Neorhizobium galegae: one gene and its partners. Each later gene encodes a partner of the first gene's protein in a complex. Links are inferred from orthologs where the notes say so. Each region holds a gene or a part of one and is shown in the gene's direction. Other genes may lie near its edges.

Region 1 (2,929 bases):
AATTGACCATGAAACTGAATGAGATCAAGGACAACGAAGGCTCTTCCAAGGACCGTATCCGCGTAGGTCGCGGTATCGGTTCGGGCAAGGGCAAGACCGGTGGTCGCGGCGTGAAGGGTCAGAAGGCCCGTTCCGGCGTCGCCATCAAGGGCTTCGAAGGCGGCCAGATGCCGATCTATCGTCGCCTGCCGAAGCGCGGCTTCACCAACATCTTCAAGACTGACTACGCCGTCGTTTCGCTCGGCCGTATCCAGACCGCGATTGATGCCAAGAAGCTCGACCCGAAGGCAACGATCGATGCTGCCGCCCTCAAGGCTGCCGGCGTCATCCGTCGTCCCAAGGACGGCGTTCGTCTCCTCGCCGACGGCGAGCTGACGGCGAAGGTTTCGATCGAAGTTGCCGGCGCCTCCAAGGCTGCCGTCGAGAAGATCGAGAAGGCCGGCGCTTCGATCAAGCTGCTCGTCGTAGCCGAAGCAGCGGCCGAATAAATCGTTTTGAAATCGCCCGGTTTGTGCTTCACACCGGGCGATTTTATCTCCATATGTGAGCCTCACGATCCCGAAGCGATCCTGTTGGTCGCCTGACCGGGATCATACGGAAAACAGGGTGAGGCATCCGATTGCATCGGCAATCTCGCGCGCCCGGTTTTTTGAACCAGAATTTTTAGACTGCTTTCCGGATCCGGCATTTCCCCGCCGCCGGAGAATTGGTCAGGCGGAGAATTGCATGGCTTCTGCAGCGGAACAACTTGCCTCCAATCTGAATTTTGCGACTTTCGCAAAAGCGGAGGATCTCAAGAAGCGGCTTTGGTTTACCCTCGCGGCACTTTTGGTGTATCGCCTCGGCACCCATATTCCGCTTCCGGGCTTGAACCCCGAAGCCTATGCGCAGGCCTTCCGCGGCCAGGCCGGCGGCATCCTCGGACTTTTCAACATGTTTTCGGGCGGTGCAGTGGAGCGCATGGCGATCTTCGCGCTCGGCATCATGCCCTATATTTCCGCATCGATCATCGTGCAGCTGATGACCTCGGTCGTCCCTTCGCTTGAAAACCTCAAGAAGGAAGGCGAAGCCGGCCGCAAGATCATCAACCAGTACACCCGTTACGGCACGGTGCTGCTCGGTACGCTGCAGGCCTATGGCATTGCAGCCGGCCTCGAGAGCGGCCAGGGCCTGGTGCTCGATCCGGGCTGGTTCTTCAAGATTTCGACGGTCGTGACGCTGCTCGGCGGCACCATGTTCCTGATGTGGCTCGGTGAGCAGATCACCTCGCGCGGCATCGGCAACGGCATTTCGCTGATCATCTTCGCAGGTATCGCCGCAGGTCTTCCGACCGCGCTGGCCGGTACGTTGGAGCTTGGCCGTACCGGTGCGCTTCCGACTGCGCTGATTCTCACCGTCATCGTGGTGGCCATCGGCGTCATCGCCCTCATCGTTTTCGTCGAGCGCGCCCAGCGCCGCCTTCTGATCCAGTATCCGAAGCGCCAGGTGGGCAACCGCATGTTCCAGGGCGATACGTCGCACCTGCCGCTGAAGCTCAACACTTCGGGCGTCATCCCGGCGATCTTCGCCTCGTCGCTGCTGCTTCTGCCGGCGACGGCTGCGGGCTTTGCCGGCAATGCCGGGCTGCCGGACTGGGCGACGATGATCATCTCGGCGCTCGGCCACGGCCAGCCGCTGTTCATGCTGCTCTACGGCCTGCTGATTGCCTTCTTCGCCTTCTTCTACACGGCGATCGTCTTCAATCCGAAGGACACCGCCGACAATCTGAAGAAGCATGGCGGCTTCATTCCGGGCATCCGCCCGGGCGAACGCACGGCCGAATACATCGATTACGTGCTGACCCGCATCACGGTCGTCGGCGCGATCTACCTTGTCTTCGTCTGCATCCTGCCGGAATTCCTCGTGGCCCGCAGCGGCGTGCCATTAGCCCTTGGTGGGACTTCGCTTTTGATTGTTGTCAGTGTAACCCTCGATACGGTAGCACAGATCCAAGGGCACCTCATTGCGCAGCAGTATGAGGGTCTGATCAAGAAGTCGAAACTGCGCGGAGGAAAGAGGGGACGATGAGACTGATTCTTTTAGGGCCGCCGGGCGCGGGGAAGGGGACCCAGGCCCAGCGGATCGTGGAGAAACACGGTATCCCGCAGCTCTCCACGGGCGACATGCTGCGTGCAGCCGTCGCCGCCGAGACGGAAGTTGGCAAGCGCGCCAAGGCCGTCATGGATGCCGGCAATCTTGTCTCCGACGAGATCGTCAACGCGATTGTCTCCGAGCGTATCGACCAGCCCGATTGCGCCAACGGCTTCATCCTCGATGGTTTCCCGCGCACCCTGGTGCAGGCGGATGCGACCGAGGCGATGCTGAAGGCCAAGGGTCTCGATCTTTCGGTCGTCATCGAACTGCGTGTCGACGACAAGGAACTCGTGCGCCGCGTCTCCGGCCGCTATTCCTGCGCCCAGTGCGGCACGGTCTACCACGACACGGACAAGAAGCCGTCTCAGGAAGGCGTCTGCGACAAGTGCGGTTCGACGCATTTCAAGCGCCGTCCCGACGACAATGCCGAGACAATGACCAAGCGCCTCGAGGTCTACTACAAGGAAACCTCGCCGCTGATCGGTTATTACCACGCCAAGGGCAAGCTCAAGGCTGTGGACGGCATGGCCGACATGGACAAGGTCACGGCCGATATCGAAAATATCCTGGCGGCTCTTTGAGCCGTCATCTATCTGTTAAAGAATCTTGGGCGGAGCGGTTGCATTTCAGCGCTGATTCCGTTAAACACCGCGCCAACTCGCGACAGCTTTAGCGATCGGCGCGGATTTCCCGCAAGGACATCCGAGACCGGTCGTTTTGACCTGTTCCGTATGGGGTTTGAACTGGCGGCCATATCAGGCTGCTTTCATGGAATAAGTACCACTTGCCGGATGGC
Region 2 (3,341 bases), 2.3 Mb from region 1 along the record:
AATATCCAGTTCCGACTGGTGAATTTCCAGGTCACCGACCTTGGCAACGACCGTATCCTCCGCCGCAAAGGCGGGAGCCTGGCAGAGGATCGCGGCGGCCAGCGCGGCCGTCATGAGAAATTTGTGGCGCAACATCGATAAAGACCTTTCGATAAGGATGCCGGTTTCAGAACGTCTGATTCCGGCCAGAAAACCTTCACAAACACCGGATTGTGGCCATTCTGTATCGGCCGCCACCGTTGACATCATTCGACCCCCCTCTTATCTGTCACGCAACTTGGCGTCCAGCAGAGTTTCCGGGCGTGACGGGTCATTTTATCGGCATCAGAAACCGATGGTTCGACCGGTCCCGCGCCCCCATGGGACAGATTTCAGAAAGGACCATTCGTATGGTCAGCCTTGGCGGCATCGCCCGCAAATTGTTCGGTTCGGCAAACGATCGCCGCGTGCGCAGCTACCAGCCGACCATCGACGCCATCAATGCAATCGAGGAGAAGACCAAGGCTCTCTCCGACGAACAGCTCGCAGCCCAGACGGTGGAGTTCAGGAAACTGCTCGCCGAGGGCAAGACGCTCGACGACATCCTGATCCCCGCCTTTGCGGTGGTGCGCGAGGCGTCCCGCCGCGTACTCGGCATGCGCCCGTTCGACGTGCAGCTGACCGGCGGCATGATCCTTCACGATGGCGCGATCGCCGAGATGAAGACCGGCGAAGGCAAGACGCTGGTGGCGACGCTGCCCGTCTACCTCAACGCGCTCGCCGGCAAGGGCGTCCATGTGGTCACCGTCAACGACTACCTGGCCCAGCGCGACGCCCACACGATGGGTAAACTCTACGGCTTCCTCGGGCTGACCACGGGCGTCATCGTCCATGGCCTCAGCGACGAAGAGCGCCACGCCAACTATGCCTGCGACATCACCTACGCCACCAACAACGAACTGGGCTTCGATTATCTGCGCGACAACATGAAGTACGAGCGCAGCCAGATGGTCCAGCGCGGACACAACTACGCGATCGTCGACGAAGTGGACTCGATCCTGGTCGACGAGGCGCGCACGCCGCTGATCATCTCCGGCCCGCTCGACGACCGTTCGGAACTCTACAACACGATCGACGCCTTCATCCCGGTCCTGACGCCGGAAGACTACGAGATCGACGAGAAGCAGCGCTCTGCAAACTTCTCCGAGGTCGGCACCGAAAAGCTCGAGAACCTGCTGCGTCAGGCCGGCCTGCTGAAGGGCGAATCCCTCTACGACGTCGAGAACGTCGCGATCGTCCACCACATCAACAACGCGCTGAAGGCCCACAAGCTCTTCACCCGCGACAAGGATTATATCGTCCGCAACGACGAGATCGTCATCATCGACGAATTCACGGGCCGCATGATGCCCGGCCGCCGTTATTCGGAAGGCCAGCACCAGGCGCTCGAAGCCAAGGAAAAGGTGCAGATCCAGCCGGAGAACCAGACGCTCTCCTCGATCACCTTCCAGAACTATTTCCGCATGTACGGAAAGCTCGCCGGCATGACCGGTACGGCCCAGACCGAAGCGGAAGAGTTCGGCAATATCTACAAGCTCGAAGTGATCGAAGTGCCGACCAACCTGCCGATCCAGCGTATCGACGAGGACGACGAGGTCTACCGGACCTTCGACGAGAAGTTCAAGGCGATCATCGAAGAGATCAAACAAGCCCATGAACGCGGCCAGCCGGTCCTGGTCGGCACGACCTCGATCGAAAAATCCGAACTGCTGGCGACCATGCTGCGCCAGTCGGGCTTCAACAATTTCCAGGTCCTGAACGCCCGTTACCACGAGCAGGAAGCCTATATCGTGTCGCAGGCCGGTGTGCCGGGCGCAGTGACGATCGCCACCAACATGGCCGGCCGCGGCACCGACATCCAGCTCGGCGGCAATATCGACATGCGCCTCGAACGCGAGCTCGAAGGCATGGAGCCGGGTCCGGAGCGCGATGCACTGGAAGCGGCAAGCCGCGAGGAAGTGAAGCAGCTCAAGGAAAAGGCGCTTGCCGCCGGCGGCCTCTACGTCATCGCCACCGAACGCCACGAAAGCCGCCGCATCGACAACCAGCTGCGCGGCCGTTCCGGTCGTCAGGGCGACCCGGGCCGTTCGAAGTTCTACCTGTCGCTCCAGGACGACCTGATGCGCATCTTCGGCTCCGACCGCATGGACAGCATGCTGCAGAAGCTCGGCCTCAAGGAAGGCGAAGCGATCGTCCATCCCTGGATCAACAAGGCGCTCGAACGCGCCCAGAAGAAGGTCGAAGCCCGCAACTTCGACATCCGCAAGAACCTTCTGAAATACGACGACGTCACCAACGACCAGCGCAAGGTGATCTTCGAGCAGCGCATCGAGATGATGGACTCGGAAGACGTATCCGAGACCGTCGAGGACATGCGCAACGAGGTGATCGAAGTTCTCGTCGCCAAGCACATTCCCGAACGCGCCTATGCCGAGCAATGGAATGCCGCAGGCCTTCGCGAAGACGCCGACCGGATGCTCAACCTCGACCTGCCGATCGAGGACTGGGTCAAGGAAGAAGGCATCGGCGAGACCGACATCCGGGAGCGCATCACCGAGGCTGCCGACAAGGCCGCGGCCGATCGCAAGGAACGCTTCGGCGCCGATATCATGACCTATGTGGAGCGCTCCGTGCTGCTCCAGACGCTCGACCACCTGTGGCGCGAGCATATCGTCAACCTCGACCACCTGCGCTCGGTCATCGGCTTCCGCGGTTATGCCCAGCGCGATCCGCTGCAGGAATACAAGGCGGAAGCCTTCGAGCTGTTCCAGGCCCTGCTTGCCAACCTGCGCGAGGCGGTCACCGCACAGCTGATGCGCGTCGAGCTGGTGCAGAACCCGGAACCGCCGCAGCCGCCGGCGATCTACGACGAACAGCATGTCGATCCGACGACCGGCCTCAACCAGGTCACCGGTTTCGATAGCGAGAACTTCATCGCTGCACCGGAAGACCGTCGTCCGGAAGATCCCTCCACCTGGGGCAAGATCGGCCGCAACGAGGCCTGCCCCTGCGGGTCCGGAAAGAAATACAAGCATTGCCACGGCGCCTTCGAGCAGGCCTGAGGCTTCCGCGAAACCTGATGATGCGAACGCCGCCCTTGGGCGGCGTTTTCGTGTCCGCCTTCCGGAAAGATCGCATCAGCCTTCGGCTGGAGACCCGGCGCAGATTTCCCGAACACATGTCCGCAGCCACCGGTGAGCCGGATCGGCATCCAGCCGCGGATGCCAGAGCAATGACACGGTAATCTCGGGCACCTGGACCGGCAGGGCGAAACTGAACATTCCGGCACGCAGGTTGCCGCT
Region 3 (2,933 bases), 610 kb from region 1 along the record:
CAAGTTCGAGGATCAGGAAGCGGTCTATCGCAAGCTGAAGGCCGCGCGCTACCCGACCCGGTTCACGCTGTTTGCAAGCGGCAGCCACGGCACGCCGATCCGGATGGTCGATTGGAGGAAGGTCCTGAATTTTCTGCTGACCGGCCACTGAAAGACCGCTCGTTAACCAAGGTCCTGAACCAAAACCTGTCTTTTGCATACCAATTCACGCAGGATATGTCTAAAACCAGTTTCCCGAATAGACGGAGGCCTCGGTTTTGCTGGTCGGAACCGAACGGAGAGGAATTATTTGCCTATGACGCCTGATGTGCGCCCGCTCGTTGCCGGAAACTGGAAGATGAACGGCACCCGCGAGTTCCTGACCGAAATCAAGACGATTGCCGATGGTGTGATAGGACCGTTGTCGGAAAAGGTCGATACGCTGATCTGCCCGCCGGCGACGCTGCTCTATGTCGCAACCGCCCTGGCGACCGACAGTCCGCTTGAAATCGGCGGCCAGGATTGCCACCAGAACATGTGCGGCGCCCATACCGGCGATATTTCCGCGGAGATGATCGCCGACTGCTTCGGCACCTATGTGATCGTCGGGCATTCCGAACGCCGCGCCGACCATGCCGAAACCGATCATCTGGTCCGCGCCAAGGCGGAGGCGGCCTATGCCGCCGACCTGACGGCGATCATCTGCATCGGCGAAACCGGCGACGAACGCGACGCATACCAGACCCTCGATATCCTGAAACGCCAGATTTTCGGCTCGCTGCCCCTGTCGGCAAACGCCGCCAACACTGTCGTCGCCTATGAACCGATCTGGGCGATCGGCACCGGACTGACGCCGACCGTCAAGGATATCGAAATCGCCCATGCCTTCATGCGGGCAGAACTTATTCAGCGGTTCGGCGACGAAGGCAGACAGATGCGCATTCTCTATGGCGGTTCGGTCAAGCCGGGCAATGCCAGGGAGTTGATGGGCGTCGAGAATGTCGACGGCGCACTGATCGGCGGCGCGAGCTTGAAAGCCGAGGACTTTCTCGCCATCTATCGGGTCTATGAGGGACTGACGGCCTAAAGCTTTTTGATAAGGGCTTGGAATGCACGCGAGCCTCATGTAAAGAGCCGCCAATCTTCTTCTATTGCCTCGTCGAGGGGCAGGGATCTTTAATTCATGCAGACCGTTCTGATCGTTATTCATCTCATGATCGTGCTGGCGCTCGTCGGCGTAGTGCTGATCCAGCGCTCCGAAGGCGGCGGGCTCGGCATCGGCGGCGGCTCCGGCTTCATGTCGGCACGCGGCACCGCCAATGCGCTGACCCGCACGACCGCCATCCTCGCGACGCTGTTCTTCATCACCTCGCTGGCACTCGGCATCCTGGCGCGGTACGAATCCCGCCCGAGCGACATCCTGAACCGCATCCCGCAGAGCCAGCAGGGCACCGGCGGCGGCATTCTCGACCAGCTCGGCCCGGCGCCTGCGCCCGCTCCGGCAGGCAACGGCGTTCCGTCCGGCTCCGGCGCATCCGCTCCGTCAGCCCCGGCAACCGGCGCTGCGCCTGCAACGCAGGCTCCTGCGGCGCCCGCGACCGGTTCGGCTCCGGCCGCACCGACGGGTGTTCCGACCGGCCAATAAGGCTCGGTCAACGTTTCAAGCTCCGGCAGGCCAAAAGCCTGCCGGTTTTATTTTGTGAAGATTCCACAGCCGTTTTTATAAAGCAGACGATTTGGGCTGGCGGAATCACCAATGAAAAGGTATCCGGTGAATCCCATGGCGCGATATGTATTCATAACTGGCGGCGTGGTTTCTTCCCTCGGAAAAGGAATTGCGGCCGCGGCACTCGGAGCTTTGTTACAAGCACGAGGTTACCGGGTTCGGCTGAGGAAGCTCGATCCTTATCTCAACGTCGACCCGGGCACGATGAGCCCGACGCAGCACGGCGAGGTATTCGTCACCGACGACGGGGCGGAAACCGACCTCGATCTCGGTCATTACGAGCGCTTTACGGGGCGTTCGGCGACGAAGACCGACAACATCACCACGGGTCGCATCTACAAGAACATCATCGACAAGGAACGCCGCGGCGACTATCTCGGCGCGACCGTCCAGGTGATCCCGCACGTTACCAACGAGATCAAGGATTTCGTCACCGAAGGCAATGACGACTACGATTTCGTCATCTGCGAGATCGGCGGTACGGTCGGCGACATCGAGGCGATGCCGTTCATGGAAGCGATCCGCCAGCTCGGTAACGACCTGCCGCGCGGCACTGCGATCTATGTCCACCTGACGCTGATGCCGTTCATTCCGGCGGCCGGCGAACTCAAGACCAAGCCGACCCAGCATTCCGTCAAGGAACTGCAGGCGATGGGGATCGCACCGGATATCCTGCTGGTGCGCGCCGACCGCGAAATTCCGGAGGCCGAACGCCGCAAGCTTTCGCTGTTCTGCAACGTGCGGGCCTCCGCCGTGATCCAGGCGCTTGACGTCGCCAATATCTACGACGTGCCGATGGCCTACCACAAGGAAGGCCTCGATAACGAGGTGCTCGCCGCCTTCGGCATCGAACCGGCCCCCAAGCCGCGCCTCGACGCCTGGGAGGAGGTCTGCAACCGCATCCGCACCCCGGAAGGCGAAGTGACGATCGCGATCGTCGGCAAGTACACGGGCCTCAAGGACGCCTACAAGTCGCTGATCGAGGCGCTGCATCACGGCGGCATCGCCAACCACGTCAAGGTCAACCTCGAGTGGATCGAGTCGGAGATCTTCGAAAAGGAGGATCCGGCGCCGTGGCTTGAGAAGGTTCACGGTATTCTGGTACCGGGCGGCTTCGGCGAGCGCGGTTCGCAGGGCAAGATCAATGCGGCCCGTTTCGCGCGCGAACGCAAGGTGCCGTATTTCGGCATCTGCTTCGGCATGCAGATGGCCGTCATCGAGGCGGCCC

The links.
Region 2: the proteins of secY (region 1) and secA are in contact, whole or in part, in a crystal structure (PDB 3DIN), measured with the Thermotoga maritima proteins. The link is inferred for Neorhizobium galegae from one-to-one orthologs. Residues at the interface, in WP_004081795.1 of Thermotoga maritima: Glu108, Gly109, Glu110, Glu111, Ala236, Glu237, Arg238, Arg239, Ile240, Thr241, Ile242, Gln243, Tyr244, Ala245, Arg246, Arg247, Val248, Thr249, Gly250, Arg251, Arg252, Val253, Tyr254, Gly256, Ala257, Ser258, Thr259, Tyr260, Leu261, Pro262; in WP_004082002.1 of Thermotoga maritima: Glu261, Ala262, Arg263, Lys300, Ala301, Arg302, Thr303, Ile304, Ile305, Leu323, Tyr324, Asp325, Pro326, Val329, Ser330, Tyr333, Ile336, Lys340, Phe345, Val349, Glu363, Phe364, Tyr374, Ser375, Gly376, Gly377, Glu393, Ile395, Thr482, Ser483.
Region 3: secY (region 1) and secG share a complex: the UniProt entries of both Escherichia coli proteins name them as parts of the sec protein translocase complex. The link is inferred for Neorhizobium galegae from one-to-one orthologs.

Annotation. Positions count from the first base shown.
Region 1 is NZ_CP090095.1:1,721,792-1,724,720, forward strand. The notes cover bases 40-2,896. They hold secY (preprotein translocase subunit SecY), read left to right. Parts: upstream 40-726; coding sequence 727-2,067; downstream 2,068-2,896. Other genes in these bases: rplO (50S ribosomal protein L15), read left to right, coding at 40-488; LZK81_RS08655 (adenylate kinase), read left to right, coding at 2,064-2,714. Outside these bases: more of rplO, read left to right, coding at 9-39. UniProt on the Escherichia coli protein: The central subunit of the protein translocation channel SecYEG. Consists of two halves formed by TMs 1-5 and 6-10.
Region 2 is NZ_CP090095.1:4,038,363-4,041,703, forward strand. What follows is about bases 33-3,301. They hold secA (preprotein translocase subunit SecA), read left to right. Parts: upstream 33-389; coding sequence 390-3,101; downstream 3,102-3,301. Other genes in these bases: LZK81_RS19735 (peptidylprolyl isomerase), read right to left, coding at 33-135; LZK81_RS19745 (LysR family transcriptional regulator), read right to left, coding at 3,177-3,301. Outside these bases: more of LZK81_RS19735, read right to left, coding at 1-32; more of LZK81_RS19745, read right to left, coding at 3,302-3,341. UniProt on the Escherichia coli protein: Required for protein export, interacts with the SecYEG preprotein conducting channel.
Region 3 is NZ_CP090095.1:2,336,362-2,339,294, forward strand. The notes cover bases 33-2,893. They hold secG (preprotein translocase subunit SecG), read left to right. Parts: upstream 33-1,162; coding sequence 1,163-1,624; downstream 1,625-2,893. Other genes in these bases: LZK81_RS11705 (alpha/beta hydrolase), read left to right, coding at 33-151; tpiA (triose-phosphate isomerase), read left to right, coding at 296-1,066; LZK81_RS11720 (CTP synthase), read left to right, coding at 1,751-2,893. Outside these bases: more of LZK81_RS11705, read left to right, coding at 1-32; more of LZK81_RS11720, read left to right, coding at 2,894-2,933. UniProt on the Escherichia coli protein: Subunit of the protein translocation channel SecYEG. Overexpression of some hybrid proteins has been thought to jam the protein secretion apparatus resulting in cell death; while this may be true it also results in FtsH-mediated degradation of SecY.